DNA from 4 places in the Dyella caseinilytica genome. Region 1 is predicted to be linked to each of the others. Evidence: riboswitches for the same ligand, from Rfam matches in the RefSeq annotation. Region 1 holds a riboswitch; each other region holds the start of a gene.
What was found. A riboswitch is a leader RNA that binds a small molecule or an ion and turns the genes downstream of it on or off. The one in region 1 is predicted to bind cobalamin.
Positions count from the first base shown of each region.

Region 2: another riboswitch for cobalamin. It lies ahead of ISN74_RS18125 (ribonucleoside-diphosphate reductase subunit alpha); the one in region 1 lies ahead of metE (5-methyltetrahydropteroyltriglutamate--homocysteine S-methyltransferase).
Region 3: another riboswitch for cobalamin. It lies ahead of ISN74_RS02885 (hypothetical protein); the one in region 1 lies ahead of metE (5-methyltetrahydropteroyltriglutamate--homocysteine S-methyltransferase).
Region 4: another riboswitch for cobalamin. It lies ahead of ISN74_RS20180 (TonB-dependent receptor domain-containing protein); the one in region 1 lies ahead of metE (5-methyltetrahydropteroyltriglutamate--homocysteine S-methyltransferase).

Region 1 covers NZ_CP064030.1:537,805-545,698, reverse strand. Annotated here, with positions in the region: gene rhtC (threonine export protein RhtC) at 1-154, opposite strand, end outside; gene ISN74_RS02320 (nucleoside permease) at 328-1,587, shown strand; gene dusB (tRNA dihydrouridine synthase DusB) at 1,632-2,618, shown strand; gene ISN74_RS02310 (alpha/beta hydrolase) at 2,693-3,604, shown strand; gene ISN74_RS02305 (class I SAM-dependent methyltransferase) at 3,703-4,533, shown strand; cobalamin riboswitch at 4,689-4,900, shown strand; gene metE (5-methyltetrahydropteroyltriglutamate--homocysteine S-methyltransferase) at 5,100-7,379, shown strand; gene metK (methionine adenosyltransferase) at 7,619-7,894, shown strand, end outside.
Region 2 covers NZ_CP064030.1:4,125,493-4,133,386, reverse strand. Annotated here, with positions in the region: gene ISN74_RS18150 (hypothetical protein) at 1-68, shown strand, start outside; gene ISN74_RS18145 (GNAT family N-acetyltransferase) at 89-520, opposite strand; gene ISN74_RS18140 (GNAT family N-acetyltransferase) at 523-978, opposite strand; gene ISN74_RS18135 (ribonucleotide-diphosphate reductase subunit beta) at 993-2,015, opposite strand; gene ISN74_RS18130 (GIY-YIG nuclease family protein) at 2,155-2,448, shown strand; gene ISN74_RS18125 (ribonucleoside-diphosphate reductase subunit alpha) at 2,551-4,953, opposite strand; cobalamin riboswitch at 5,261-5,471, opposite strand; gene ISN74_RS18120 (hypothetical protein) at 5,586-5,882, opposite strand; gene tcuC (MFS transporter) at 5,950-7,239, opposite strand; gene ISN74_RS18110 (peptidase C13) at 7,516-7,894, opposite strand, start outside.
Region 3 covers NZ_CP064030.1:707,607-715,500, forward strand. Annotated here, with positions in the region: gene ISN74_RS02870 (phosphocholine-specific phospholipase C) at 1-1,188, opposite strand, end outside; gene ISN74_RS02875 (cysteine peptidase family C39 domain-containing protein) at 1,491-2,036, opposite strand; gene ISN74_RS02880 (TonB-dependent receptor plug domain-containing protein) at 2,166-4,637, opposite strand; cobalamin riboswitch at 4,930-5,158, shown strand; gene ISN74_RS02885 (hypothetical protein) at 5,259-5,837, shown strand; gene cobO (cob(I)yrinic acid a,c-diamide adenosyltransferase) at 5,861-6,463, shown strand; gene ISN74_RS02895 (cobyrinic acid a,c-diamide synthase CobB) at 6,540-7,841, shown strand; gene cbiB (adenosylcobinamide-phosphate synthase CbiB) at 7,838-7,894, shown strand, end outside.
Region 4 covers NZ_CP064030.1:4,608,592-4,616,485, reverse strand. Annotated here, with positions in the region: gene ISN74_RS20185 (efflux RND transporter permease subunit) at 1-1,517, opposite strand, end outside; gene ISN74_RS20180 (TonB-dependent receptor domain-containing protein) at 1,757-3,661, opposite strand; cobalamin riboswitch at 4,064-4,292, opposite strand; gene ISN74_RS20175 (GntR family transcriptional regulator) at 4,520-5,272, opposite strand; gene zwf (glucose-6-phosphate dehydrogenase) at 5,463-6,950, shown strand; gene pgl (6-phosphogluconolactonase) at 6,950-7,645, shown strand; gene edd (phosphogluconate dehydratase) at 7,800-7,894, shown strand, end outside.

The sequences.
Region 1 (7,894 bases):
ACCAGACCGCTACGCCAAGGGTGATTCCGGCCACGCCAGCCATCGCTTCGTGCCGCGAGCGGCTGACCGCGGTCTGCGATACGAAAAAGAAATCCGGGCCAGGAGTCATCAGGGCGATGATCTGGACGATCGCGATGGTGATGAACAGGCTCATGGTCGGGCTCCGGACAGACAGGCGTGCAGTGTAGCCGCGCCAGCGCTTTGGGAGCATCTTACGACGCACTGCGCCTTGCCCGCCGCCAGCCGCTTCCTCTACGCTGGCTAGGATTGCGGTCCAGGGATTGTCCCCGGCCAGACACGGGAAAAATCCATGCAGGGGACCAACCCATGAGCCTGAAGTTGCGACTCATCGCGATGAATTTCTTGCAGTACTTTGTCTGGGGCGCCTGGTTGATCACGATCGGCGCCTACTGGTTCCAGAATCGCCATTGGTCGGGCTCCGAGTTCGGCGCGATTTTCTCCACCATGGGCATCGCCTCGCTGTTCATGCCCTCGATCACAGGCGTGATTGCGGACAAGTGGATCCGCGCCGAGCGCCTCTACGGCACCCTGCACATCCTCGGTGCGGCCGTGCTGTGCATTGTGCCGATGATCGACAATCCCGAAACGCTGTTCTGGGTGATGTTGATCAACATGATGTGCTACATGCCGACCATCTCGCTGGCCATCACCGTGGCCTACAACGCACTCAAACAGGATGGCGTGGACGTGGTGCGTGTGTATCCGCCGATCCGCGTATGGGGCACGGTCGGTTTTATCGTTGCGATGTGGACGGTGAGCCTGCTGCATCTGGAAACGACCACCGGCCAGTTCTACGTGGCTGCCGTCGCTGCGCTGGTGCTTGGTCTTTACGCCTTCACCCTGCCGCCCTGCCCGCCGCGTTTGCGTGGCAAGGATCACCGCTCGTGGCTGGATGCGCTGGGCCTGACCTCGTTCGCCCTGTTCAAGCGCGGCAAGATGGCAATCTTCTTCATCTTCGCGATGCTGCTGGGCGCAGCGCTGCAGTTGACCAACGCCTATGGCGACACCTTCCTGCACGACTTCGCCCATGTCGATGCCTACAAGGGCCTGGTGGCGGTGCGTTATCCGGCCATCATCATGTCGATTTCGCAGGTGTCCGAAACGCTGTTCATCCTGGCGATTCCGTTCTTCCTGAAGCGCTTCGGCATCAAGACGGTGATGACGATCAGCATGCTGGCGTGGACCTTGCGCTTCGGCCTGTTTGCATACGGGGATCCCGGATCGGGCCTGTGGATGATCGTGCTGTCGTGCATCGTCTACGGCATGGCCTTCGACTTCTTCAATATCTCCGGCTCGCTGTTCGTGGAAGGCCAGAGTGATCCCGCCATCCGCGCCAGCGCCCAGGGTCTGTTCATGCTGATGACCAACGGCATCGGCGCCGTGCTCGGCAGCTCGCTCAGCGGCGTGATCATCGACAAGTACTTCACCCGCCCGGATCACTCGCTGGATTGGCACGGCATCTGGATCACCTTCGCCAGCTACTCGCTAGTGGTGGCGGTGCTGTTCCTGTTCCTGTTCCGACACAAGCACGAACCCGAGGCCCTGCAGGGCTTGCCCGCGCACTGACCCGCCTTCCGGCAGCCATCTGCATCCCGGGTTAAAATGGCTGGATGCAGATCGGACCCTACCGCATCGACCCGCCGGTGGTGCTAGCCCCTATGGCTGGCGTCACCGACAAACCATTCCGCTTGCTGTGCAAACAGCTGGGCGCAGGGCTTGCCGTGTCCGAAATGACTGCCTCCGATCCGCGCCTGTGGCAGACGCGCAAGTCACTCAAGCGCATGGATCACGAAGGCGAGCCTGAACCGGTGAGCGTGCAGATTGCCGGCTACGATCCGACGATGCTTGCGGAAGCCGCACGCTTCAACGTGGCCAATGGCGCGCAGATCATCGATATCAACATGGGATGCCCGGCCAAGAAGGTGTGCAACGTCTGGTCCGGCTCGGCGCTGTTGCAGGACGAGCCGCTGGTTGCACGTATCGTCAAGGCGGTGGTGGATGCGGTCGACGTACCGGTGACGTTGAAGATCCGTACCGGTTGGGATCGCCAGCACAAGAACGCTTTGACGATCGCGCGCATCGCCGAGGACAACGGCATTGCAGCACTCGCCGTGCATGGCCGCACGCGCGCAGACAAATACGAAGGCGAAGCGGAATACGACACCATCGCTGCGGTGAAAGCCTCGGTGCGGATTCCCGTGTTGGCCAACGGCGACATCGTCACGCCACAGCAAGCCAAGCGTGTTCTCGAACTCACTGGTGCCGATGCGGTGATGGTAGGGCGTGGCGCGCAGGGACGGCCGTGGATTTTTCGCGAGATATCGCACTACCTCGCAACGGGCGAATTGCTGCCAGAACCCTCACCGGCGGATGTTTCCGCGATCCTGCTCGGTCACCTCGAGCATCTCTATGCGTTCTACGGCGAGCTCGCCGGTGTGCGCATTGCCCGCAAGCATCTTGGCTGGTACGCAAAGGATCGGCCCGAAAACGCGTCGTTTCGTGATGTCGTCAATCGCGCCGATCATGCGCACGACCAGTTGCGCCTGACCCGCAGCTATTTCGAGACCCTGCAAAACGAGTGGTCGCTGGCTGCATAAACGGCGCAAACCCTTGCGCTGCGAATGCAGGCATCATCGATACCGTGCACTCCCTTACGTCATCGATGAATATCTTGTCTCGCCTCCATCACCGCCACGCGCTTTCGATCCGCATTGCGCTGATCACAGTTGCCCTGCTGCTTGGCGGTTGCCGCGCCACCCTTTTTGCCGGACTCAATGCCACCGACCACCAGGCGGGCATCACGGTGCCACCTAGCGTTGTGTTCGACGCGCAGCACCAACTCCAACTGGATATCTACCGACCACAGCATGCCGATCATGCGCCGATTGTGGTGTTCTTCTACGGTGGCAGTTGGACGCATGGCGAGCGTGCCTGGTATCGCTTTGTCGGCACGACACTCGCTGCGCACGGTGTCGTGACGGTGATTCCGGATTACCGCAAATATCCGCAGGTAAAAATGGATGGTTTTATGCAGGACGCCGCAAAAGCCGTTGCGTGGGTGCATCAGCATGCAACTGATATCGACGGAGCACCGAACGATATCTTTGTGATGGGACACTCTGCCGGCGGCCAGATCGGCGCCTTGCTGGTAACCGATCCCTCCTGGCTGGCGCCATACGGTTTACGTCCGACTGACATGGCCGGGTTTATCGGCTTGGCGGGCTGCTATGACTTCATGCCGATCCCGGCCAACGAAAAAGAGATGCTCGGCATGTTCGGCCACGATCAGGCATCGCAGGCGCGCGCCCAACCCGTGCGTTTCGTCAGTGGCCACGAGCCGCCGATGCTGCTGCTTCAGGGTGAAGCCGATCACGAGGTCGATCCGTCGAATGCCGTGTCGCTGACTCATGCATTACAGGCGAAGCATGACGACGTCACGCTGCGTCTGTATCCGGGTGTAAGCCACAATGCGCTAGTGTTCGCACTGTCGCGGCCGTTCCACAACGATGCCCCCACCCTGACGGATGTGCTGGCCTTCATCCGCAGCCATCGCCCATCCGGCGACGTCACAACCATGCCGTAAACGCCGCCTACACTCCTCGCCGGACAGGGACAGGAGTAAGGTGTGAAAGCCAAGACGCGTTCCACGCCCAGGTTCCCTTCCTGTCCGGCAGGCCCGGCATGAACAGCATTGCGACCGGCGATTTCCCGTATATCCACGGATTCTCCGCGGACGAGCAATCGCGGCTTATGCGCCAGGCGCGCATGTTCGAATCCACGTTGTTCAGCCACATCGACTACGGCGGTGCCACGCGTCTGCTGGAAGTGGGCTGCGGCGTGGGTGCACAGACTGAAATTCTGCTGCGCCGCTTTCCGGAGTTGCATGTCACCGGCGTCGACCGTTCGCCCACGCAGTTGGCCGCTGCCGAGCGCAATCTGGGCGCAACCGCCTGGTGCGAATCACGCTATACGCTTCGACAGGCCGACGCAACGGATCTGCCCTTTGCCGAACGCAGCTTCGACGCTGCTTATCTATGCTGGGTGCTAGAGCACATGCCCAGTCCCGCACGCGTGCTGAGTGAAGTTCGTCGCGTGCTCAGCCCCGGCGCCACGGTGTATGTCACCGAAGTACTGAACTCCTCCTTCTTCCTCGATCCCTACTCACCCAACCTGCTGCGCTACTGGATGGCCTTCAATGATCACCAGTACGACAGCGGTGGCGATCCGTTCGTCGGCGCCAAACTCGGCAACTTGCTGCTGGCCGGCGGCTATCGTGATGTGCAGACGGAAGTGAAGAATGTGCATCTGGACAACCGCCAACCGGGACGTCGCAAGCAGATGATCGAGTTCTGGCAGGAACTGCTGCTTTCCGCCGCCGATCAGTTGATCGCCGCCGGCAAGACCGATATCCCCACGGTGGAAGGCATGCGCAGCGAGTTGCAGGCGGTGCGTAACGACCCCAATGCGGTGTTCTTTTTTGCTTTTGTGCAGGCGCGGGCGACGGTGTACTAGACCGCCGTCGCGATCCTCCATCCGTCGTCCCGGCGGAGGCCGGGACCTAGCGACTTACGTGGGTGCTTGTTCAAAGCGAAAGACACTGGGTCCCGGTCTTCGCCGGGACGACGGGGTGGCGATATTCGCCCGATTGACCACAGCCATCCGTACGGCTATCGTTCGCTCGCTGAGGTCTTCATCTCTTCATCTTTATGAAGAGATGAAATTAAAAGGGAAGCCGGTTTGAATCCGGCGCTGCCCCGCAGCGGTGTGTGGAAACGACCTTCGCCATAGGCACTGGGTAAAGCCCCGGGAAGCGGCGAACAGTAGGCGGCGCGATGCCACGTCCACGAGCCCGAAGACCTGCCCCAGCCGAAGCCAGCCGTTCGCAACGGCGTGCTTCGTACGACCTGGGAACTCCGCGGGGAGACCCGGCGCAGCGCCGCTTTGCCGGTGCGGCGTCAGCCTGCCCGCGGTCCAACCAGTTCGCCCGCGGGGGCGAAGGTCGACGGTGCGCACTGGGCCTGGCTCACGGGCGCGCCTGCCTTCGTTCCTCTTTGCCATGACCGCAATGAGGAATACACATGACAAGCACCACCTATCTTGGCTTTCCACGTATCGGCCGTCGCCGCGAGCTGAAACGTGCGCTGGAAACCTACTGGCAAGACGGTAACGCCACGCCACTCCTGGACACAGCAAAGGCACTGAGGCGGCGACATTGGGAACTCGCCAGCGCGGCCGGCATACGCACCGTTGCCGTCAACGACTTCTCGCTCTACGACCACGTGCTCGACACGGCCGTGCTGTTCGATGCCGTGCCCGATCGCTATCGCACGTTGTTGCGTGAGAATCCACTGGCCGGTTACTTCGCGATGGCGCGCGGCAACCGCGAACTGCACGCGCTAGAGATGACCAAGTGGTTTGATACCAACTATCACTACATCGTGCCCGAACTTCGTGCTGGCCAACGCTTCCGGCTCAATGCCAACAAGCCGTTGGCCGAATGGCTGGAAGCGCGGGAATTGGGCATCGATGCGCGCCCTGTCCTACTCGGGCCGGTTTCGTTTCTGCTGCTGTCCAAAACGGTCGATGGCAGCGACACGCTCAACCTGCTCGACAGCTTGATCCCGGCATACATCGAACTGCTGGAACAGTTGGCCCAGGCAGGCGTAGCGTGGGTACAGCTGGACGAGCCTTGCCTGGTGCAGGACCTGGACGCCGCCACCAAGCACGCCTATGAGGCCGCTTACACCGCGCTGGCCATCGGAACGTCTCCCAAACGCCTACTTACCACTTATTTTGGCAGCCTCGGCGACAACCTGACGCTGGCAACCAGCCTGCCCGTGGATGGTTTGCACATCGACCTGGTACGCGCGCCGGAACAACTCGACAGCGTGTTGTCCGCCCTGCCAAAACAGCGCGTACTGAGCGCCGGCATCATCGATGGGCGCAACATCTGGCGCAGCGAACCGGCACGTGTGTTGCCACTGATTGAAAAAATCGCTGCCGCGCGCGGAACCGATGCGCTATGGCTCGCGCCATCCTGTTCGCTGCTGCACGTACCGATCGATGCATCACAGGAAACCGCGTTGCCAGCCGATCTGCGCAGCTGGCTCGCCTTCGCGCAGCAAAAGCTTGAAGAGATCCAACACTATGCCAAGGCCCTGGATGGCGACGCGACGGCCAAAGCTGCCTTGAACGAACAGTCCGCCCTGTTGACGGCGCGCAAGCGAGCGCATGGCGTTCAGCGTAACGAGGTTCGTGCACGTGCCAATACGCTGAGTCCTCAAGCCACGCAGCGACGCTCCAGCCTCGCGCATCGCCGTCGTGTGCAAGCCGAAGCGCTGGCCTTGCCGCCCTTGCCAACCACGACGATTGGATCGTTCCCGCAAACCGATATCCTCCGTCACGCGCGCGCCGATCACCGCGCCGAACGCATCGACAATCACACTTACGAAGCCGTGCTACGCGAAGAAATCGAGCGCGTCATCCGCTTCCAGGAACGCATCGGCCTCGACGTGCTGGTGCATGGCGAACCCGAACGCAACGACATGGTGGAATACTTCGGCGAACAGCTCGACGGCTTCGCCTTTACCCGTCACGGGTGGGTGCAGAGCTATGGCTCGCGCTGCGTGAAACCACCGATCATCTGGGGCGATGTCTCTCGACCGCAACCGATGACCGTAGCATGGTCGCGCTACGCGCAATCGCTGACCGACAAACCGGTCAAGGGCATGCTGACCGGACCAGTGACGGTGTTGCAGTGGTCGTTCGTACGCGATGACTTGTCGCGCGATCAGGTTTGCCTGCAACTGGCGCTCGCCTTGCGCGATGAAGTGCATGACCTGGAGAGCGCTGGTATCCGCGTGATCCAGATCGACGAACCCGCGCTGCGCGAAGGCTTGCCGATCCGGCACGCCGAACATGCACCTTATCTCGACTGGGCCGTGCGTTGTTTCCGCATCACCGCCGGTGGCACCAGCGATGGCACGCAGATTCACACACATATGTGCTACAGCGAATTCAACGACATCATCGAAGCCGTAGCCGCACTCGACGCGGATGTGATTTCGATCGAAAGCAGCCGTTCGCGCATGGAATTGCTGCAGGCTTTCGAGGATTTCCGCTATCCCGGCAGCATCGGCCCTGGTGTCTACGACATCCACTCACCGCGCGTACCGTCGCAACAGGAGATGGTCGATCTGCTGGAGCGCGCGTTGACTGTGCTTGAGCCAGGGCAGTTGTGGGTCAACCCGGACTGCGGGCTGAAGACGCGTGGCTGGAAGGAGACCGAGCCCGCGTTGGTCGCAATGGTCAACGCCGCCAGGGCGTTGCGGACGGCGATTGCCGCCAGCGGAGTTTGAACAGCCACAGGTCTCGGCCGACTCCACCGCAAGCCATTGACCAGGCTCGAAACGGCACCATGTAAAAATGCCCCTTCCCCTGCCTGAAGCAGGGGGAGGGATGCCGGCAACACCGCCTGAATCCGGCCTCACTGTCATGTGGATATGCCAGACTTGGCGATGAAAAAGTGGGCCGCTGCGTGTATCATGCGTAATTCCCTCTTCCATCTCTTTATCCGTAAAGAAGGATATAAGCCACGATGAGCAATTACCTCTTCACCTCCGAATCGGTCTCCGAAGGCCATCCGGACAAGGTCGCCGACCAGATTTCCGACGCCGTCCTCGACGCGATCATTGCGCAGGATCCGCGCGCGCGCGTGGCTTGCGAAACCATGGTGAAGACCGGTGTAGCGATTGTCGCCGGTGAAGTCACCACCAGCGCCTGGATCGACCTGGAAGCGCTGACCCGCAAGGTCATTGTCGATATCGGCTATGACTCCTCCGACGTCGGCTTCGACGGCGAGACCTGCGGCGTG
Region 2 (7,894 bases), 1.2 Mb from region 1:
AGGTCGTTTCCCCGCCAACGATGTTTGGCCAGTGGAACTATCAGATTCGGGTGGAACCCGCACGTTGACGTGCCACGGTGCGGGACGCCTACGCTGACGGCAGCAGATCCTTGGTAAGAAAAATTCGGCTGGTGCCTGGTGGATCACAGGGAATGGCGCCGAATTCGCGCCAGCCGTGTTTCTTGTAGAACTCCGGCGCCTGGAAACTGATGGTGTAAAGCACCGCTGCACGGCAACCGCGCCGGCGTCCCTCCGCTTCCGCCATCTGCAAGACCTGGCTGCCGATGCCCGATCCGCGCATGGCTTCAGGAAGGAAGAAAACGTCGAGAAACAGCAGGCCCAAAGAGGTGCGGCCGGTGACGCCACCCAATGTCTTGCGCGTTTCAGGATCTTTTACCAGCACGGCCAGCGGACGCCGATCTGCGATGCCGCTGATGTCGACGTTGAATTGATCGAGGCCGTCGGAGATCACAGCGATGTCGGTAACTTCCGGCGCATCCGTGACAACGATGTGGGGCATGCTCATGCTGATGACGATTCGCTTGATGAAGCAGTGAGATCTTTGGTGAAGAAGATACGACGGCTTCCCGGTGGATCGCTGGGAAAGTTGCCGTACTCGCGCCAGCCGTGTTTCGTGTAAAACGCCGGCGCCTGGAAATCGTTGGTGTGCAGCAGGCCGATGCGGCAACCGCGACGGCGGCCTTCTTCTTCCGCCATCTGCAACAGCTTGCTACCCAGACCGTGGCCACGCATGGACTCGGGCAGGAAAAATACATCGACAAACAGCACGCCGCGCGATGTACGCCCGTTCAGTCCGCCAAGCACTTCTTGCGTGGCGGGATCCTTGACCAGCAAGGCGATCGGACGCTGATCGTCGATGCCGCTCGCCGCGAGGTTGAACGCGTCAAGCCCGCGGCGGATCGCCGCCAGTTCGCTGGTTTCCGGTGTGTCGGTAAGAACAATATGCGGCGAATCCATGCGAGCAATGATCGTCAGAACGTCATGTCGAACGCAACCTCGCCCTGTACGCCGACCTGGTACGCCGAGACACGTCTTTCGAAGAAGTTGGTCACTTCCTGCACGTCCTGCAGATCCATGAAGTCGAAGGGGTTCTTCGCGCCGTACTTCTTCGGCAGATCAAGCTGGGTCAGGCGCTGGTCCGCGCAGTATTCCAGATACTGGCGCATGTCCTTCACCGACAGGCCAGCAACACCGCCGGAAAGCACGTCTTCGGCAAACTGCGTTTCGCAGGCGATGGCTTCTTCCAGCATGGCTTCAACCTGTATGCGCATGTCTTCGTCGAACAGATCCGGCTCTTGCGCGCGCACCTTGCGTACCACTTCGAACGCAAACGCCATGTGACCCGACTCATCGCGGAACACCCAGTTAGTGCCGGATGCCAAGCCATGCAGCAGGCCGCGAGAACGAAGGAAGTACACGTAGGCGAACGCAGCAAAGAAGAACAAGCCTTCGATGCAAGCCGCAAAGCAGATCAGGTTGAGCAGGAACTGCCGGCGCTGTTCGCGCGTTTCCAGTCGCTGCACATCCTGGATGGAGTCGATCCACTTGAAGCAGAACGCACCCTTCTGCTTGATCGAGGGAATGCTCTCAATTGCGGCGAAGGCTTTGTTGCGCTCGTTCGGATCGGGAATGTAGGTGTCCAGCAGCGTGAGATAGAACTGCACATGCAGCGCTTCCTCGTACAGCTGGCGCGACAGATACATGCGCGCTTCGGGCGCGTTGATGTGCTGATACAGATTCAGCACCAGGTTGTTCGCCACGATGGTGTCACCGGTGGCGAAGAATGCGACCAGGCGGTGAATCAAGTGGCGATCCGCATCGGTCATCTTCGACTTCAGGTCGGTGACGTCCAGCGAGAAATCGACCTCTTCCACCGTCCAGGTGTTCTTGATGGCGTTGCGGTACATCTCGTAGAACTCGGGATAGCGCATCGGGCGCAAGGTGAGTTCGAAGCCGGGCTCGAGGATGTGGTGAGCTTTTGATGTGTCGGACATGAGGTCCTCGATTTATAGCGTGTAGGGAGTCGCTGGGTCCCGGCCTTCGCCGGGACGACGGGTATGGAGGGCGCGGAGCGATTTGCTGTCTCGCTTCAGGCGGCGATGATCGGGCTTGGTATTTTCCCTGATCAGTAGCATGCGTTCACGACAACCCTGCGTATATATGCTTGCAAGCAAGCGAAATGGAACATTGTATGTAGGGGTTACGTCCGATCTTGTTCAACGGGTCTGGCAACATCGGAATGGTTTAATTCACGGATTTACCAGATGTCATGGCGCGCATTGCCTTGTCTGGTATGAGCTGCATGACACGATGGAGTCGGCAATCAGACGAGAAAAATTGTTGAAGCGATGGCATCGGGGCTGGAAGTTGCGTTTGATAGAAAACGCTAATCCTTACTGGCGTGATCTCTTTCCAACTCTCCTCTAACTACCATCCGTCGTCCCGGCGAAGGCCGGGACCCAGTGTCTTTGACTATCTTGTACTTCAAAGTCGCTGGGCCCCGGCCTGCGCCGGGGCGACGGGTTGTGGTCACTGGCAGGCCTCGCAATATTCCGGATTCTCCAATGAGCAGAACACGGCAGCAGTGGCCGCTTCCTGCGCATCGGCAACGGGCGCGGCTACAGCCGCCGCGGTCACCGTCGTCTTGGCAATCTTCGTCGCCGGACGCGAGCGCAGGTAATACGTGGTCTTCACGCCGGACTTCCACGCATACATGTACATCGAGCTCAACTGACCGATGTTCGGATTTTCCATGAACAGGTTCAGTGACTGGCTCTGGTCGATGTATGCGCCGCGTGCGGCAGCCAGATCGATCAGCGCTTTCTGCGGCAGCTCCCACACGGTGCGATAGATCGCGCGCAAACGTTCCGGAATGGCGGTGATGCCCTGGATCGAGCCTTCCGCCAGCTTGATCGCGTCACGGATTTCCGACGTCCACAGACCCAGCGTCTTCAGTTCGTCCACCAGGTAGCGGTTCACCACCAGGAAGTCGCCTGAGAGGGTTTCGCGCTTGAACAGATTGCTGACTTGCGGCTCGATGCATTCGTAGCAGCCGGCAATCGAAGCGATGGTGGCGGTCGGTGCGATGGCGATCAGCAGCGAGTTGCGCAGGCCCTTGGTCTTGATGGCTTCGCGCAATGCGTCCCAGCGTGCGGTGTCGTTGGTTTTGGCATTCGACCAGTAGTCAAATTGCAGTTCGCCATTTGCAGCGCGGCTTTCGGCAAAACCAGGATGTGCGCCGTGCTGTTCGGCCAGCGCATTCGACTGCGACAGTGCGTTGAAGTAGATCTCTTCGGCGATGCGCGTGGACAATTCCAGCGCTTCGGCTGAGTCGAATGGCAGGCGCAGCTTGAAGAACACGTCCTGCATGCCCATCACGCCTAGGCCGACCGGACGCCATTTGCGGTTGGCGGTGGCTGCGGTGTCGATCGGATAGAAGTTGAGATCGATCACGCGGTCGAGCTGGCGCACGGCAGTACGCACCGTCGAAGCGAGCTTGGCGAAGTCGAACGCACCGTCCACCACGTGGCGTGCCAGGTTGATCGAACCCAGGTTGCACACGGCCGTTTCACCGGCGTTGGTGACTTCCAGGATCTCAGTGCACAGGTTCGAGAGGTGGATGACGTTCTCGGCCTTGGCGGTCTGGTTGCTGGTGGCGTTGCTGCGATCCTTGAAGGTGATCCAGCCGTTGCCGGTCTGCGCCAGCGTGCGCAGCATGCGTGCATACAGTTCGCGCGCCTTCACCGTTTTCACGGCCAGACCCTCGGCCTCGGCTTTATGGTAGGCGCGCTCGAACGTTTCGCCCCAGCTGTCGACGAAGTGCGGCACGACCTTGGGATCGAACAGCGACCAGTTGCCGTCGTGTTCGACGCGGCGCATGAATTCGTCGGGAATCCAGTTGGCCAGGTTCAGGTTGTGCGTGCGGCGTGCTTCGTCGCCGGTGTTGTCGCGCAGTTCGAGGAATTCCTCGATGTCCGCGTGCCACGGTTCCAAGTACACGCAGGCCGCGCCTTTACGCTTGCCACCCTGGTTCACCGCGGCGACGGAGGCGTCGAGTGTCTTCAGCCACGGGACCAGGCCGTTGGAGTGGCCGTTGGTGCCCTTGATCAGCGAGCCGCGCGAACGCACGCGCGTATAGGCCAGGCCGATACCGCCGGCGAACTTGCTGAGTTTGGCGACGTCGCCGTATTTCTCGTAGATCGATTCCAGCGAATCTTGCGGCGAGTCCAGCAGGAAGCACGAACTCAACTGCTCGTGTGCAGTGCCTGCATTGAACAGCGTCGGCGAGCTGGCGATGTATTCCAGCGAGGAAAGCAGGCGATACAGCTCCAGCGTTTCGGCAATCTCATTGCCGCCCAGTGCGCAGGCGATGCGCATGAAGAAGTACTGCGGTGTTTCGATCACTTTGCGCAGCTGCGGATGGCGCAGCAGGTAGCGGTCGTACACGGTGCGCAGGCCGAAATATTCGAAGCGGCGCGTGGCGAGTCCATCGATAGCATCGTTGAGTTTGCGCGAGTTGGCAGAGACGAAATCGCGAAGGCGCGTGTTGACGATGCCCAGCTCGGCGCCGCGTGCGATGGATTGCGAGAAGCTCTGGATTTCCTGCCCGCTCACTTCCTTCTCGATGAAGGCGCCGAGCAGGCGCGCGGCGAGCTGGCCGTATTCCGGCTCCTCCGCGGTGAGCGCCGCGGACGTGCGGATGGAGAGCTGATCCAGCTCCTGCGTGCTGGCGCCGTCATACAGGCCACCGATGGTTTTCAGCGCCACGCGCAGCGGATCGACCGCATGCAGGCCTTCGGCGCTGCGCGTGACCGCGCGCACGATCTTGTTAACGTCCACGATTTCCTGGCCGCCGTTGCGCTTGGTAACGCGCATCTGGCCGGGGTTGTGGGGAGGAGTCAGGGCAAAGGGAGCTTCAGCAGTAGCGGACATCGTGACAGTGTTGGCAGTGGCCGACGTGTCGACATCGGCGGAAAAGGCGGACGACTCTGCGCGGGCGTCAGTACGCTCGCGCGATTCGGTATCGATAGGTTGCATGTCGGGCGCTCCGGGCTGCGGAACCTGCCGTGACCAGACTTCTCGGGTCCGGTTCGATCAGGACAGGCTCCAGATTTCAACCGCCTGCTCCCGCGCGCAGGGCTGATGTGGCGGTTGCCGCGGTAGATCGCATTACACGGTTAAGGACATCCGCGTCATGCGACCCGCCTCCCCGCGGAGGCCGTCACGTTCGGCATGACACTCCGGTCACGCCGTGTCGGCAGGTCTTCGGACTCGCGGACATGGGCCTTGCGGCCCGCCTACTTGCCCTGCTTCCCGGCACCCCCTGGGCCAGTGCACGATGGGCTTTCGTTTCCACTTACCGCTGCGGGGCAGTCCCGGATTCACACCGGATTCCCTTTAGCCAACCTCGAAATAATCCGAGAGAGGCGACCGACGGGACACAACATATCGGGGTCGACCGGATCGGTCAACCCAATAATTTGTGGATAAGCAGTGGATAAGCCACGAAGGACCAAGCGGGATGCGGCCTGCGGGAAATTCGTGATTTTCAGGTATGGGTCGGGTTACGGAACGACCGCAATCACGATCGCCAGCCACATCAGCACCATGCCCGCGGCGAAGGTCCGGCGGGCCGGCACGATCCGTTCGTGACCGTCTTCAGGTATCGGGGTGGTGATCAGCCAGATCGTCGAACCCAGGGCGCCGAAGCTGAGGAAGGCCAGGCATACCACCAGGATGTCGGCCCAGCGCCATGGCACCGGTTCGTGGACGCCCCAGTAGCCGAGAAAGGCCATGCCCATGGCCGACATGGTGGCGGAGGCGGAGCAAAGCCCGACGACCGATCCGGTGGGTGCGCGCATCGCTGGCTCCGAGCGGGAGAAGGCGAGCCCTAGGGTAGCGCACGGTTGGCGCAGCGTTGGGCCCAGATCAGGAAAGGTGCTGCATCCGGCTGCGCGGATCCCGGAAAGCGATCAGCGTAGCGACGAGCCCGCACAGCGCCGCAAACGACATCCACAAGCCTGGCGCCGCTTTGTTGCCCGTGACATGAATCAGCCACTGCGATATCGCCAGGCTGGAACCACCGACCGTGGTGGCCAGGCTGTAAGCCAGCGAAAAGCCGGTCGTGCGTACATCCGCCGGCATGATTTCGGTCAGCGTCACCACCATCGCGCCGTTGTAGCTGGCATAGATGAAAGACAGCCACAGTTCCGCGCTCAGCAGCGTGCCGAAATCCGGTGAGGCGACCAGCCAACGCAACACCGGATAGGCGCTTAGCAAGGCCAGCACGGTGCAGGCGAGCAGTAGCGGACGGCGGCCAATGCGATCCGAAAGCGAGCCCATCAACGGCAACCATACAAAGTTGGAAATGCCGACACACAGCGTCACCACGAACACATCGAACTGCGACAGCTTCAGCACTTCGACGCCAAAGGTCGGCGTGTAGGCCGTGATCAGGTAGAACGACACCGTCGTCATCAGCACCATCGCAACACCGACCAGCACGACCGGTCCATTGGCGAGCATGGATCGATAGATTTCACCGATGTCGGGCTTACGTCGTGCGAGAAAGGATTCCGTTTCCTCCAGCGATCGGCGGATCACGAACAGGAAGGGCACGATCAGGCACCCAATCAGGAACGGCACGCGCCAGCCCCAGTCGGTGATGGCTTGCGGCGGCAGCCAGTATTGCAGCAGCAGGCCAAGCAGGGCCGCGAATACGACGGCCACCTGCTGGCTGGCCGATTGCCACGCGCAATAGAAACCGCGATGCCCAGCCGTGGCGATTTCGGACAGATAGACCGACACGCCACCGAGTTCCACGCCCGCGGAAAAACCTTGCAGCAGGCGTCCGGCTACCACAAGCAACGGAGCGAGCACGCCGATGGTGGCGTAACTGGGGACCGCGGCAACCAGCAGCGTGCCCACCGCCATCAGACAAAGCGTGAGGATCAATCCGCGCCGGCGTCCATGATGGTCGATATACGCGCCGAGCACGATGGCGCCGACAGGTCGCATCACGAAGCCGGCTGCAAAAGCCAGCAAGGTAAGCAGTAGCGAAGCGTAGGCGTTATGGCTGGGAAAGTACGCTCTGGCGATGGCCGGGGCGTAATAGCCATAGACCATGAAGTCGTACATTTCGAGAAAATTACCGCTGACGACACGGATGATGGCCTTGAAGCTGTCACGTCGTGAGCGTGGTGTTGCGGTGTTCGTCATCCGTATTTACCTCGGTCACTCGTCCCGGCGCATCCACTGTTGCCCGGTGAAACTTTTCATTTACCGGTGATCTGCTCCCTCTCCCCTTAGGGGAGAGGGCTGGGGTGAGGGGCCGGGCTTGCCATGAGCGACACGTTTATCATGCCATTCCCGTTGTTCGGCGCAGACGCACTGCATCCACTTCGCAAGATTGGCCCCTCATCCCAGCCTTCTCCCCGGAGGGGAGAAGGAGCTGACTCCACGCTCCGCATCGGGACCCTTGTCATGCATGCGTGTCTACATGCTTACGTCGATCTCGACCGGGTAGTTGACCGAACCTGGCACTTTCGGCGGTGCTGGAAAGGTCCAGACCGAAAACTCACCGGCCAGGCAGCGGGCGACGGGCGTGGGTGCCTGCACTTCCACATTGAGCGCGCGTCCGTCCGGCGAAATATCCGCAACCAGGGTGAAGGGTGATTTGTCAGCGGGCGCATTGCTGGTGATGCAGCCGCGCAACGCCTCGGTCATCGGCTCCTTGATCTTGTCCCAGAATTGCTTCTGGTAAGCCGGACCGGTGGCGCTGCCCTCCAGCATCTTGGCCTGCTGAACGCGTTGGGTGAAGGTATCGCCTGTGGTGGCAGGCGGCGAGCCGGCGAGCAGCGCAAGGGCAACGACA
Region 3 (7,894 bases), 170 kb from region 1:
GTAACCGAGGCCGATCGGGGAAGCGCTGATAGTGTCGCCGCTTTCGTTGACGGTGGAGATTTCTCCCGTCGTGCTGACGGTGGAATAGCCGGACACCACGACGTTGTCCGCGGTGCTGGTGGCAGGGACGGGCGGTGGCATGTGATCGAAGAAGCCGCCGTTTTCGTCGTAATTGAGAATAAAGACGGTGCTGGCGTACACGGTGGGATTGGAGGCCAGTGCCGCGAGCAGTTGCGCGGTGAGGTTTTCACCATCCGGCGGCTGATAGTCCGGATGCTCGGACAAGGTGCTCGGCGCGACGATCCACGACACAGTCGGCAACGTGTTGTTGGTGACGTCGTTCTGGAACGCGGTAACGATGCTCGAAACCGTCGCCATGCCGTTGGTATACAGCGGCGAGGTGGTTGACGCGTTCATGAAGTTGGCGAACCACTCCAACGGGTTGTCGTCGAAGTTGTCGCTCTCCTGATACACCTTCCAGCTGACGCCCGCATCTTGCAGACGTTCGGCGTAAGTGGTCCATGTCAGACCTGCGCTCGGCTGCGTATCATCGAGCTGCACCGGTGTGTAATTCACCGAAAGGCCATTGCTGCCGGTAAACAGCATGAGGCGATTGGGGTTGGTATCGGTGAGCGTGGAGCAATAGTAGTTGTCGCAGATGGTGAAGTTTTCGGCCAATGCGTAGTAGAACGGAAGGTCGCTGCTGTTGTAGAAACCCATCCCCATACCCGCCGTGCGCGACGTGTTCCAGGCGTTGAATTTCATTTGGTTGTTGATCGCCAGGTCGTCGGTATAGCCAAATGCCGACGCATTGACGCAGGTGGAGCTGGTCGTTGCCATGGGCATATGGAACGGCAGCATGTATTCGGTAGTCGGGCTGGACGTGCTGGTGGGCTGATACCACACGTTATTACCGGTCGTTGTACTGCTGGGCAGCGGATGCGGCACTGGGTCGTTGAAACCGCGCACGCCAGCCAAGCTGCCGAAGTAATGGTCGAATGAGCGATTCTCTTGCATGAAAATCACGACGTGCCGCACGTCGCTGATAGTGCCGCCCGATGTGACCGTCGATGCCGCCATGGCCTGACGGATGGTCGGTGGCAGCATCGACAGTGCCGTCAGTCCACCCGCCGCGCCTGCCGTCATCTTCAGGAATCGGCGACGCTTGATATCGTCAATCTCGCTCATACACGCTCCCCACACAATTGCCGGCCCACGCCAGCCCTGCATAGCTCAGCGCAAGGCTGTTGCAGTGCATTGCCAATAGAGGGTCAGGAGCTAGACACGAAGTGGATGGGTGTCTGGTCTTGTTGGTTGTTGTCGACAAGTGGGGGACGGGTTCACGTTGTCGTCACGACATCAGGTGGGATCCGTTCGTGACTTCTTGATGGCGAAAGGGGACGTGGCAAAAAAATCCCGGCCTGAGCCGGGATGTGCAAGGCATCGCAACATCTGCATGGAGGCGATGCAAAGATGTGCTGTGTTGGATTTCAGCGGAAACTGATCGCCGTACGGCCAGCCCAGTTGACGAAGTCGTCGTAGGCAACCCGCTGCCGTTGACCGCCGACGCCGGCAGGCCAGGGATCGCGCACCAGCAAGGTGAAGTTGTTGGTGTCGTCATAGCCATACACCACGTAATAGTGGATGGCAGAACCGATGATGACGATATTCCCGCTGTCGATATCAGCGCGAAAATTGCCAGGCGTGTAGTTGTTTTGCAGGCGGCCGTTGATGGCTGCGTGATTGACGGCACCGTAGCTATTGCGAATCAGCTGAACCTGCTCGCTATTGAGATTGGCTCCGCCGTTTTCCTGTTCGCCGCTGAGCAGGTCGTCGAAAACGGCATCGTTCCATTGGGCGAACGTCGGCGGCGCCTGGGCGGCAACCAATTGCATCAGGCTGGCGCGTGCAATGGCGTACTGGCTGGGGGCGCCCAGTCCGTAATAGTTGCGTGCCATCAGTTCTGCGGCGGCGAAGCACCAAGCCGGCGTTTCCTGAGCAATCAGGGCGGGAGGATTGGTAACAGTCTTGGGCATGGGCGTGTCTCCGTTAAGGGTGTACACGCAAGGACGCCTCGCTGCGGCAGATGTGAACGCCAAAAAAAATCCCGGCCGGAGCCGGGATGTTTCGATGCATGGCATCGCAGAGGTTGGCAGTGGGTCGAATCACCAGTGATAGATCACTTTGGTGTAATAGTAGCGCCCATTGAAGCCGTCGGGTGAAAATTCTGAATACGGAATGGTGCCGTTGTTGTTATTGGCGGCGATCACCTTGTCCGGATAACTGTTGGTGGCATTGTCCACACCGAGCGTGAAGGTCCAGTTGTCGAGGTTGTAGCTGCCAGCCACATCGAGCACCCATTGCGGGCTGAAGATCTGATTGAGCAGATACGATTCGTTGCTGTACGCGGTGAAACTGCCATAACGGGTCAGGTTGCCGTTGAAGACCCAGTGACCGATCTTGTAGTTCTCGTTGAAGATCAGCTTGCTGCGCGGCGTGGAATTGGCGAGCAGGCCACGGATATCGCGGTAGCTCACGCGCTCCAGCTCCAACCCTAGCGCCTGCAATTGTGGCGGATTGGGTGCCACGCCGGTGACCTGGGTGCGGTTGTAGTTGTAGCTGAGCGTGCTGTCGAGCACGCCGGCGTTGCCGAAGTCAGACCGGTAACTGGCCACCAGATCGCCACCCTGGGTCTTGGTATCCACCGCGTTGGTGAAGTACTGCGCCGAGCTGTAGGCCACGTTGCTGATGCCGTTGGCGGCGAGGTAATCCACCACCACCGGATCGTTCAAGCCGCTCAGCGTGCTGGAGAGCACGATGCGGTTGTAGATCTGGATCTGGTAGATATCGAAGGTCAGCGTCAGCGGGTCGATCGGATTGAAGACGGCGCCGATGGTGTAGTTATGCGATTTCTCTGGCTTCAACGCCTGTGCGCCAAGCAACTGTGCCACCGGATTGCTGACCGGCAGCAGGCCGGTCTGATAGATGCCCGGCGTAACACCCGGTCCGGCGCTGCTGGGTGTGAGGTAGAGCGAACCGATCTGCGAATAGTCTTCCTGCGCCAGCGACGGCGCGCGGAAGCCGGTCGATGCGCTGGCGCGCAGCGCGAAGCGGTCGGTAAAGTCGTAACGCGCGGCCAGAGCGCCCGAGACCGTGTTGCCGAAGTCGTTGTAGTCCTCGTGGCGCACGGAGATCGACGTACCGAGCTTGTCCGTGAGGTTGGTTTCCAGGCTCACGTACTGCGCGACATCGCTGCGACTCCATGAACCCGTATTTACCGGGCTGTAGCCGCTGAAGCCCTGCGCGCCACCGCTTACGCCCGAGGTGCCCACGTAATACGAATCCGGATCGCCTGCGCTGATGCTGTAGGTATCGCGCTGGTACTCCGCACCGAACGCCAGCGTCACTGGATTGGGCAGCCAGCTGGGCGAGAAATCTTTGGCGATGTCGACGTCCGCCACCTGTTGCGCCGCCGAGACAATGCCGTCGAAGAAGCTGCTCGGCGTATAGCCGAAGTCGTGCAGGTAGGCGTAGTTGGCGCTGTGGATGGTGTCGAGTGATACACGGTTGCCGCCGTAGTTGGCGCTCACATCCCAGCGCCAGCCGCTTTCCGTTGTACCGCGCACGCCGGCGACCAGCGCCTGGTCGGTGCTGTGGGCCTGCAGCAGCGGCTGATAGCCTTCGGGATAGATCGCGCTCAGCAGCGAATTGACCGACGACGGGTAGCCATACGGATTGCGATACAGCTCATCGGAAATCGCATCGCGCTCGTGATAGCTGCCGAAGGCATAAAACTGCACGTTCTTGGTGATGTCGTATTGCGAGTTGAGGAACAGGTTGTGCTGGCTGACGGAGGGATCGCCGAACACCTGCTTTTCACCCAATTGCGGGTAACGCACGTCGACACCGCCGTGGTTGGTTGGGTCTTGGTGTCCGTCATCCAGACTGATGCGCAACCAGCCTTTGTCGCCACTGAGCGGAATGCCAAAGTTGGCCGAGCCTTGCCATTGATTGCCGCCGCCACGCTGATAACGACCACCATCCAGCTCGACCGAACCGCCGTCGGCACCATGTTTGAGGATGATATTGATCACGCCAGCGATCGCATCGGAACCGTATTGTGCGGACGCGCCGTCGCGCAGCACTTCGATATGGTCGATCGCGGAAAGCGGGATGGTGTTCAGATCCACCGGCGCCGAGCCGCGGCCGATGGTGCCGTCGGTATTGATCAGCGCGCTGGAATGCCAGCGCTTGCCATCCACCAGAACGAGCACTTCATCCGGCGAAAGGCCGCGCAACTGCACGGGGCGCTGCGAATCCGTGGTGTCAGTGGCGGCCGGGCGCGGGAAATTCAACGACGGAATCAGGCGGGCGAGCGCAGTAGACAGTTCACTGGTACCGGTGCTCTGCAATGCTGAGGCAGGCACTACGTCAATCGGCGAGAGCGAGCTGCTGTCAGTGCGGTTCTGCGCGCGCGTACCGGTCACGATCACCGCTTGCAGATTCTTGGTATTCGAGGAGGAGGGAGGAGTCTGCGTAGCATCCTGCGCCGCCGCCGTCGTGGCGAGCGCTAACAGCAGAGCAGTAGTGAGCGATGTCTTGGTATAGGTAACGAGACGAGCCTTGCCTTTCTTCATTAGCGAATTTCCCCTAAGCACATGATTGCTGCATAGCAACAATTTCAGGTTAGTGACAATTGGATTCCGGGGCAACCGATGATTAGGCGTCTAAAAGTCCAAATGGGAATATCCATATTGAACATGCATTTACCTGCATGTTTACGATGGGCTGCGGGCTGCCCACGGCCGATCTAACGGCAAAGCGCAAGTTCGTTCGCTCAACCTCCCCGGCGCGAGCATGCGTGCTCGTCATGTGTAGGTGGTGTGTAGGAGGGGCCGCATTCGGGCTAGGCGCATGGGGAGGCAGGCACTAAGATGCCCCCGCCTAGGTGACTGCCGGCGTGGTGTCGGTGGTTGAAACGGGAATCCGGTGACAACGTGCCCACTGCACGGACATACCGGAGCTGCCCCCGCAACGGTAGGCGAGCAACGCGATCCCCACGTCGCCACTGTGCCGGGTGCACGGGAAGGCGGGGATCGGAAGGACCCTTCTTCCTTCGCTCGCAAGCCCGGAGACCGGCCCAGGCGATCACCGGACGGCGGAGGGCCAGGACGGGAACCGCTGCGCCATCAGCCGGTGCCGTTTCCTTCCGCTATCCGACCGGCCCATGGGCCGCTGCGTGAAGGAGCATTATCGTTATGAAGCCTTTGTCCCGATCGATGTCCATCGGTCTGTTTCTGCTGCTGACCTTGCTGATGGTCACCACGCGCTTCAAGCATTTCGGCGATGCCCTGCATCTGCCCGATGCGTCCATGGCGGTGTTCTTTCTGGGCGGCTTGTACTTGCGCAGGCACCTTGCCTTCGTGTGCTTCGTGCTGCTGGCCGTATTGCTGGACTACGTTTCGATCCACTACGCCGGCATCAGCGATTTCTGTGTAACCGCCGCCTACGCCTTTCTGCCGCTGGCTTATGCCGCACTCTGGTACGGCGGTCGCCTGTATGCCGGGGAACTTGGCAGTAATCTGCGTTCGTTGCTCGGCGCGTTGGTGGTCGCGCTGGCGTGTGCAGCGCTGTCCTTTGCCATCTCCAACGGTTCCTTCTACTGGCTAGGTGGCCGTTACGCGCAGCCCCACATGGCCGAATACCTCCAGCGCCTCTGGCAATGGGGTCCTTTGTTCGTGCGCACCACGTTGAGCTACGTCGCCGTAGCCTTGCTGATTCATCTTGGCTTGTCGCGGCTTGCCAATAACCAGAACGTTACGCGAGTACAAGCATGAGCGACCAGCCAACAAAAGATGCGATGACGCCGGAAGAACGGCATCGCGAGCGCATGCAGCGCAAGAAGGAGCTGGTCGATCGCAAGATCGCTCGCGCCACCATCGATCGTGGTGTGTTGGTGGTGAACACCGGTAATGGCAAGGGCAAGAGCTCATCCGGATTCGGCATGCTTGCACGCTCGCTGGGGCATGGCTTCAAGTGTGGCGTGGTGCAGTTCATCAAGGGCACGTTCTCAACCGGCGAAGAAGCCTTCTTTCGCCGCCTCGCCGGTGATCAGCTGGATTACTACGTGATGGGTGAAGGCTTTACCTGGGAAACGCAGGACAAGGCGCGCGATATCGCTGCAGCGCAGGCCGCATGGAAGATCGCTGCTGGCATGCTGGCCGATCCCGCCTATGACTTTGTACTGCTCGATGAACTCAATATCGCGCTGGTGAAGCAATACGTGCAGTTGGAACAGGTGCTGGAAGCGGTCGCTGCGCGTCCGCCGCGGCAGCATGTGGTGATTACCGGGCGTGGCGCGCCGAATGGACTGATTGCGGTGGCCGATACGGTGACCGAGATGCGGGTGGTCAAGCATGCGTTCGAAGCAGGCATCAAGGCGCAGAAGGGTGTGGAGTTGTGAGGAGAGTTGTTCTGCCTCAAAGCCATCATTCCCACTTTCGCGGGAATGACGGTTTTGCGTATAAGGGGCCTTTACTATGAGCGTGTCGTTAACGCACGACTGCCCAGCGCTATTGATCTCGGCCCCCGCGTCCGGCCAAGGCAAAACCTCAGTCACCGCCGCGCTCGCACGCTGGCATACGCAACAGGGTCGCCGCGTGCGCGTGTTCAAGACCGGACCGGATTTCCTCGATCCGATGGTGCTTGCTCGCGCCGCAGGGTCACCGGTCTACCAGCTCGATCTATGGATGTGCGGCGAGTCCGATGTGCGCCTGCGCCTGCACAAGGCCGCCGCATCGGCAGACTTGATCCTGGTGGAAGGCGTGATGGGGTTGTTCGACGGCGATCCATCAAGCGCAGATCTCGCGCAGCAACTCGGTTTGCCGGTGATGGCGGTGATTGACGGTTCCGCCATGGCTCAGACATTTGGCGCGTTGGCTTGTGGATTAGCTGCCTATCGCGAAGGATTATCTTTCTACGGCGTGGCTGCCAATCGTATTGGTAGTGCTTATCACGCGCAGTTGTTGAAGGAGAGCGTGCCATCATCGATGCATTGGCTCGGTGCGTTGCCGCGCGACGCATCGCTGGCGCTGCCGGAACGGCATCTAGGCCTGGTGGCAGCGGCAGAGCTGGCGGATATCGATCAGCGGCTCGACGTGCTGGCCGATGCTTGGGCGTTGCACGCCAGTACCGTGCTTCCACCACCGGTCGCTTTCGAAGCGTCTGCAACGTCGCCTGTTCCCGCTCTGTTGCAAGGTCAGCGTATTGCCGTTGCGCGCGATGCGGCGTTCTGTTTTCTCTATCAAGCCAATCTCGACCTGCTGGCTCAGGCAGGCGCATCGCTCCATTTCTTTTCACCACTCGCGGGCGATGCGTTGCCGGAATGCGATGCAATCTGGCTGCCAGGTGGCTATCCAGAGCTTCATCTGGAGACGCTGTCAAAACAGCAAAATCTGCATACGGCCTTGCGTGCACATCGCGATGCGGGCAAGCCGATCCTCGCCGAATGCGGAGGTCTGCTGTTTGCATTGGAGTCCCTGGCAGACCGCGACGGCCACGAAGCGCCGATGGCCGGACTGTTGCCAGGACGCGCCGCCGTGCAGCCGCGCCTGGCCGCGTTGGGTCTGCAAGGTGTCGACCTGCCCGAAGGGACTTTGCGCGGTCACACCTTCCATTACGCGCACGCTTCAATCGAGACGCAGCCGCTTGCGCATGCGGTCAATCCGAACAAAGGTCCTGGCCAGGAAGCGGTGTATCGGGACCGCCGGCTCACTGCGAGCTTCGTGCATTTTTATTTTCCATCGAACCCGCTGGCAGCGTTGCACTTGTTCCTGCCATGAGCATGGTGTTGGCCATGTGGGTGGCGGTATGTGTCGACGCATGGTTGGGAGAG
Region 4 (7,894 bases), 740 kb from region 1:
GCGGCGGCTTCGAGCCTGCCTGGCTTGTGCTCTTTCGAATTCTCCGGCAACAGATAGCGACCGCACAAGGCTGGTGTCAGCGTGAGCGATACCAGTGCGGAAATGACGATCGTCGCGATCAGCGTGACCGAGAATTCGCGCATCAACATCACTAGCGTGTTGTTGCCGAACACCATCGGTGCGAACACGGCAATCAGCGACACGGTGATTGAAATCACGGTGAAGCCGATCTCGCGCACGCCCAGCAGCGCCGATTCCAGCGGATTCATGCCGTGTTCCATATGGCGCACGATGTTCTCGATCACCACGATGGCATCGTCGACCACGAAGCCGATGCACAGCACCAGCGCCACCAGCGAGAGAATGTTCAGCGTAAAGCCCAGCGTAAACATCACCACGAACGCACCGGCGAGCGACAAGGGCACGCTCAGCATGGCAATCAGCGTGGGGCGTACGCGACGCAGGAACACCAGCATCACAAGGGCTACCATCAAGATACTGAGCAGCAGCGCCAATTCCACTTCGTGCAGTGCGGACTTGGTGGAGACTGTCAGGTCGAAGATCGGCGTGATCTGCACATCTGCAGGCACCAGATTGCGCAGCGCTGGCAACCGGTTGCGGATTTCCTGCACCACCTCCACCGAGTTCGCTTCGGGTCGCTTGCTGATCTGCATCGACACCGCGCGCTGGCCGTTGAACCACGCGGCCTGGTATTTGTCCTGCTCGCCGCTGGTAATGGTGGCGACATCCGACAGGTACACCGGCACGCCCTTCTGATTGGCGACTACCAACCTGGCGAAGTCTTGCGGGGTATGCAGCGCATCGTTGGCGGTGACGGTCATCTGGGTGATGCCGTCCGTGATGATGCCCTGCGGTGAGGTGACATTCGCCGCGCGCAGCGTGTTGGCGATGTCGTTGGCGGTCAGTCCCTTGGCGGTGAGTGCGGCAGGATTGAAATTCACCCGCACCGCATGCGGCGTGCCGCCAAACACCTGCACCTGCGCCACGCCGGGAATCTGCGCGACGGCCGGCATCAGCAGCGTATCCGTCAGGTCGTAGAGCTTGTCCGGCGGCATACCGGTCGAGGTCAGCGAAATCAGCAGGATCGGAATCGATGCCGTGTCGAACTTGAAATATTGCGGCGGCTGGATGCTGGCCGGCAGGTCCGCCTGTGCCGCGTTGATGGCGGCCTCCACATCGCGCGCGGCCTTGTCGGCACTGCGGCCGAAATCAAACAGGATCTGGATCTGCGTACCGCCGGCGTTGCTGTCGGAGGTCATCTGCTGGATGCCAGGAATGCGGCCCAGCTGGCGTTCCAGCGGCGCCACCACCGTGGCGGCCATGGTTTGTGCATCGGCGCCCGGGTATTGGGCGATCACCACCACGCCGGGAAAATCCAGCGACGGCAAGGCCGCCACGCCCAGCAGCAGATAGGCGCAGAAGCCCGCAATCGTCAGTCCGATCGCCAGCAGCGAGGTGCCGATCGGCCGGCGGATGATGGGTTCGAAGACGTTCACGGCCTTGCCCGTGCCATGTCAGACGAGCGCAGACACACCGCGCGGGAGGCGGCGCATGGAAGAGAAGACGCATTCATAGGCACCTTATGCCCCGGGATCCTATCCCATTGAATGTGCCTGAAGTCCGGCCGTGCCGGAAGACATGGGAGTCATGTCTCCCTTTCCTTCGCGAACATTCCTATATTTCCGCCCCTGGGATGGCCGAGCCGGGGCCCGGCATTCCCAGGGAGCGTTCGGCATCAATGGATGGAGGGGCTGTAACGCAGCGTGAGATACCAGGTCCGGCCCAGCTGGTTGTAGTAATACGCCGTCTCGTAGTTGTGATCGAACACGTTCGCCAGCTTCGCTTCCACCTGCCAGCTCGGTGCGAAGTTGTAGCTGACGCGCAGATCCGTGGTGGCGTATCCGCCCATGCGGTATTGGTTGGCGGTGTCGTCGTAGCGCTTGCCGGAGGCGAAGAAGGTGGCGCCCACGCCGAACTTGCCGAAACTGCGATCGACATCCACGCGGCCGGTCTCTTTGGCGCGGCGTGGCAGAAGATTGCCGTTGTAGGGGCTTTCGGTGTTCTTGGGCTGCATCAGCGTCAGGTAGCTTTGCACGCGCCAGTCATCCACGTTGAAGCCGAATTGGCCTTCGATGCCGCGGATCACCGCCCGGCTGATGTTCATCGGGATGAACTCGGTATTGAACGCGATCAGATCGGTGATGCGTGTCTGATAGGCATTCACGCCCCAGTTCCAGTTGCTCAGCTGCTGGTTCAGGCCGATTTCCGCGCTGCGCGAGGTTTCCGGCTTCAGGTCCGGGTTGGCCGTGGGTACGCCACCGAAGGCGGGGAAGTACAGGTCATCGAAGGTCGGCGCATGGAAGGCCGTGCCATAGCTCACCGACAGCACCGGGCCCTGATCGAAGTGATAACCCCATGCCGCCGCGCCAGTGTTGTGGTCGCCGAACTGATCATTGTTATCGTGGCGCACCGACAACTGCACTTCGTTCTGCCCGAACGTGCCCTGGTACTGCGCAAAGGTGCCAGTGTCGCCGCGTGTGGTTTCTTGGAACGCGGTGTCGCTGTAGATATGTTCCTGCTGGTAATCCACGCCGACCGTCAGCAGCTGGTTGCTGGCCAGCGTGATGTCGTTCTGCCACGACGCCTGGTTGCGGCGGGAATCGAAGTAGCCCGTCGGCATGCGCGGGTAGTACTCGCCGAAGTAGGTGCCTTCGTAATAGGTGGCATCGTCATCGCGGCTTTGGCCGGCGGTCAGGGTGACTTTCCAGATATCCAAAGGTGTGAAGCTCAGGTGCGCGCCCGCGACGTACTGTTCCTCGATGGCATCGTTGCCACCGTAGGGGCTGCCGGCGTACTCCACGTTGCTCTTGCTGCGCATCCAGTCGAAAGACAGCTCGGTGCCATCATCCCAGCGATAACCGAAGTTGGCGAAGCCGTTCCAGTTGCGATACGCGTCGTTGCGCGGATCATCCACGTCGCACGCCACGCCCAATTCCGCCGCTCCCATGCGGCAGGCCGGAATGCCGCCGGTATACGTGCCGCCCAGGCTGGCGTTGTACCAGAGGTGCGAATCGCCGCCGGACACGCCGGCCTGGCCGTTCACGTAGCCATGACTGCCGCCGCTCACGCTCACAGAAGGCGAGACGCCGCCATTGGGCTGGCCGTGACGCAGGAAAATCTGCAGCACACCGCCGATCGCATCGGAGCCGTACAGGCTGGAACGTGGGCCGCGCACCAGCTCGATGCGCTCGATGGCGTCGACCGGAATCTGTTCGAGGGCTGCCAGGCCCAGGCTCACCGAGCCGATACGCACGCCATCGATCAGTACTACCACGTGGGTGGGATTGGTGCCGCGCAGATAGAGCGAGGTCGATTCGCCGATACCGCCCGTTTGCGAAATGGAAACGCCGGGCAGGCCGGTCAGCAGATCGGCGACCGAGGTCGGCTGCAGGCGATCGATATCCTCGCGCGTGATCACCGTGACCGAGGACAGCGCGTCATTGGCGCTGATCGCTGTGCGCGTCGCGGTGACGATCACCGGCGACAGCGTGCTGTTCGGGTCCGTGGCGGTCTGGGCATGGCCGGCCTGTGCGACCAAACCAGACAGAAGTGCGGCTGCTAGCGCAGTCTTTTTCAACATGTAAGTTCCCCTGCCGCACGTCCCCGCGCGGCGTGAATAAATAAGCCGGCGAACTTGGGGAGTCGGGAACGGAATGGCGGGCAGGCGACAGCCGTCGCGGGGCACGCGCTCCGAACCCTCGCCCACCGCGAGTTGCCAGAACCTAAGAGCCTCTCTACGGTCTCTGCATAGCCCGCGTTGTCGTTGAATAGCTGCCAGGCGGCAGTGCTCGGCGCAGCGCCTGACTCACTGTCAGGTCAAGCCGTGCGCTGCCGCCTGGCAGCTATTCAACGACAACCCTCCGGGCTGGATCTGTTTGCCCACATAACGGCGTCATCACTCGGTTGTGTATCGACATACACGCCCTCGTTCTTCCTTGTTCTGCGTGCAAACAGATCCCAGCGCGGGCCATGCAGAGGCCGTAGATAGGCTCTGTCTCGGGCCGGTCTCCGGACTCGCGAGTGGCATGCAGTTGTGCACGCCATCGAACGATGCCTTCCCATGCCATGCACAGTGGCGCTTTATCGTTCGCGAAAGGCTCGCTTACCGTTGCGGGGGCAGTGCCGGCCTTGCTGAGTGAACAGCGCACCGGCTTCCCGTTTCATCCCCTCGGACCTGAGGCCCAGGGGACACCCGAAACGGGCGAACTGTAGCCGGTGGGGGTGGGTGGGGGCAATTCGGCTCGGTTTTCGCCCAAGATTTACGTTCTTTCTAGGTCGCCGGTTCTCGCCTCACCGTCATCCCGGCGAAGGCCGGGATCCAGTATGAACACGCTGTGCGAAGCACTCGATACAAAAGGTTCTGAGTGCTTCGCACGACGTAATTGAACTGGATCCTGGCCTTCGCCGGGATGACGAGAAATGTAGATCGTCGAGGCGCCTAATCCGTCTGCAGTTCCGCCACGAAATCGTAGATATCCCCGCGATACCACGAGGTCGTGAACTCCACCACGCGCCCATCGTCGAGAAATCCCCGGCGTTCGATATGCAAACCCGCGCTGCCTGCCGTCACATGCAGCAAGCGGGCCTGCCGTGCACCGAGCAGAACGGCACGCAGCCGCTGCAAAGCGCGTACCGGGCGGCAGTCGTATTTCTCCAGCGCTTCGTACAGCGAGTCATGCACTTCGTGCGGATCGGGCAATATGCTGGCTGGCACCACGGTGCGTTCGATCGCCAGCGGCTCGTCCTCGGCGTAGCGCACGCGATGCAGGCGGGCGACCAGCACGCCGGGTGACAGGTTGAGCGCCATCGATTCTTCTGGGGTCACTTCGCCCACGCTGCGCTCGAAGAACTCCGAGCGCGGATGCAGGCCACGGGCACGCAGGTCCTCGGTAAAGCTGGTCAGGCGCGACATCGGCTTGATGATGCGCTCGGCCACGAAGGTGCCGGCACCGTGACGCTGGGTCAGCAGACCTTCCTCGACCAGGCCGGAAATGGCCTTGCGTACGGTCACCCGGGACAGCCCCAGGGCCTGTGACAGGTCCCGTTCGCTGGGCAGGGTCTGGCCCGGCTCGATATCCCGCTGCTGGATCACGTTGCGAATAGCCCGGCGCAGCCGCAGGTAGGCCAGCGGCTGGTGGGTGGTCGTTTCGCGGCTCAGGCGCCGGTATTCGTCAGCCAAGGCGTTTTGCATCATTCCCGCACAATACCAATGCCGAACCACTGGTACAACCAGAGGTTCAGCCAGACGCCAGCTGGCTTAGGAAAAAATTGCATACGATTGCAACGCACAAAAGACTGGTATTGCCTGGTATGTCATTGGTACGATCGAAACTCCCCGGCGGCTGCACCCCCGTGGCCACCAGCATTCATAGAGGTGAGTTGTGACTGCACCTGCTCAACCGGTCGAGCTGTTCGACCTGGTGATTTTCGGCGGCACTGGCGATCTGGCCGTGCGCAAATTGCTCCCTGCCCTGTTCCATCGCTTCGTTGACGGCCAGATCCAGGAAGGCAGCCGTGTCATCGGCGTGGCCCGCGAAGCGCTCGACGACGACGGCTACCGCAACCTGATCCGCTCCGCGCTCAATGGCGCCGCCCAATCCAACCCGGCGAAGCTCAACGCCTTCCTCAAGCTGGTGCATTACCGCCCGCTGGACGCGCGCAAGGACGAGGGCTGGGACGATTTTGCCAAGCTGATGGGCGAACACCCCGATCACGTGCGCGTGTTCTATCTGTCCACCTCGCCGGAACTGTTCGTCGACATCTGCCAGCGTCTTGGCCATTACGGCCTCAACCAGGGCCAGTCGCGCGTGGTGCTGGAAAAGCCGATCGGCCACGACCTGGCCAGCGCCAATCGCATCAACGATGACGTCGGCGCGGTATTTGCTGAATCGCAGACCTTCCGCATCGATCACTACCTCGGCAAGGAAACGGTGCAGAACCTGCTGGCGCTACGTTTCGGCAACGCGCTGTTCGAGCCGCTGTGGAACGCTGGCCATATCGATCACGTGCAGATCACCGTGGCCGAGACCCTCGGCGTCGGCCGCCGCGGTCCGTATTACGACCATGCCGGCGCACTGCGCGACATGGTGCAGAACCACATGCTGCAGCTGCTGTGCATGGTGGCGATGGAGCCGCCCGCTTCGCTGTCGCCGGATGCGGTACGCGATGAAAAGCTGAAAGTGCTGCATGCGCTCAAGCCGATCGACGAAAGCAACGCGTCGCAATTCACCGTGCGTGGCCAATATCGTGCTGGCGTCGCGGAAGGCCAGAGCGTGCCCGGTTATATCGAAGACCTGAATGCGGACAGCAAAACCAAGGTCGAGAAATCAAACACCGAAACGTTCGTCGCCCTGAAAGCCGAAATCGGCAACTGGCGCTGGGCTGGCGTGCCGTTCTATCTGCGTACCGGCAAGCGTCTCGCCGAGCGTGTGTCGGAAATCGTGGTGGCCTTCAAACCGGTGCCGCATTCCATTTTCACGGCCGCTGCAGGTCCGTTGGCGCAGAATCGACTGGTATTGCGATTGCAGCCGGATGAAGGCGTGAAGCTGTGGCTCACCATCAAGCATCCGGGGCCGGGCGGCTTGCGTTTGCGCCACGTGCCGCTGGATATGAGCTTCGTCGAAGCTTTCGGCGTGCAACAGCCTGATGCGTACGAGCGCCTGTTGCTCGATGTCGTGCGCGGCAATCCCACGCTGTTCATGCGCCGGGATGAAGTCGAGGCCGCATGGCGTTGGGCCGATCCGATCCTGGCGGCATGGGCGGGTGGCAACGAGCCGCCGCGTCCGTACACGGCCGGCACCTGGGGGCCGAGTGCAGCGGTCGCCTTGATTGAACGTGATGGGCGCACCTGGGACGAGGATTACGAATAGTGTCCGCCGAGCAACAACTCCACGCTTTCGATGAGGGTCAGTCGCTGGCCATGGCCTTGTCTGCGGATATTGCCGACAAGCTGCGTACCGCGATCGAAACCCGCGGCGAAGCGGTGATCGCGGTCTCCGGCGGCAGTACACCCAAGCGGCTGTTCGAAGCGCTTTCCAACGAAGCGCTGGACTGGTCGCGCGTCACCGTCACGCTGGTCGACGAACGCTGGGTGCCGGACACGGATGAGCGTTCCAATGCGCGTCTGGTGGAATCCCTGCTGTTGCAACACAAAGCGGCGGATGCCGAATTCATGCCGCTGTATGTGGAAGCAGCTACGCCGGAAGCGGGCATTGCCGAGGTGCGTGCACGCGTCGGTTCGATGACGCAGCCGTTCGACGTCGTGGTGCTAGGCATGGGGCCGGATGGCCACACCGCCTCGTTCTTCCCTGGCGGCGACCGGCTCGGCGAAGCGCTGGATCTTTCCAATACGGCGCTGGTCCTGCCGATGCGCGCACCGGGTGCCGGCGAGCCGCGCATCACGTTCACGCTGCGCGAATTGCTGAAGGCGCAGACGCTTTATCTGCACATCCAGGGCGACGACAAGCGCGTGGTGCTGGATCAGGCAGAGCAGCCTGACAGCCAGCTGCCCATTGCAAGCGTGCTGCGCCATGCACGGCAGTTGGATATCTATTGGTGCCCGTGAAGCTAGCAGAGTTATTTGAACTGAATACAGGGTGGCCATCATTCCCGCTTTCGCGGAAGCGCTTTACAACAGCGAAGCTGGTCAATGACGACAGGGCAAGATCAAGCCTTATCGAAACTGCATCAACGCCGAGCCCGCTCGGCTGGAGTCTGAAATGAGTCTGCACCCCGTCGTCGCCGAAGTCACCGAGCGCTTGCGCGAACGCAGCCGCGACACGCGTGCGGCCTATCTCGATCACATCCAAGGCGA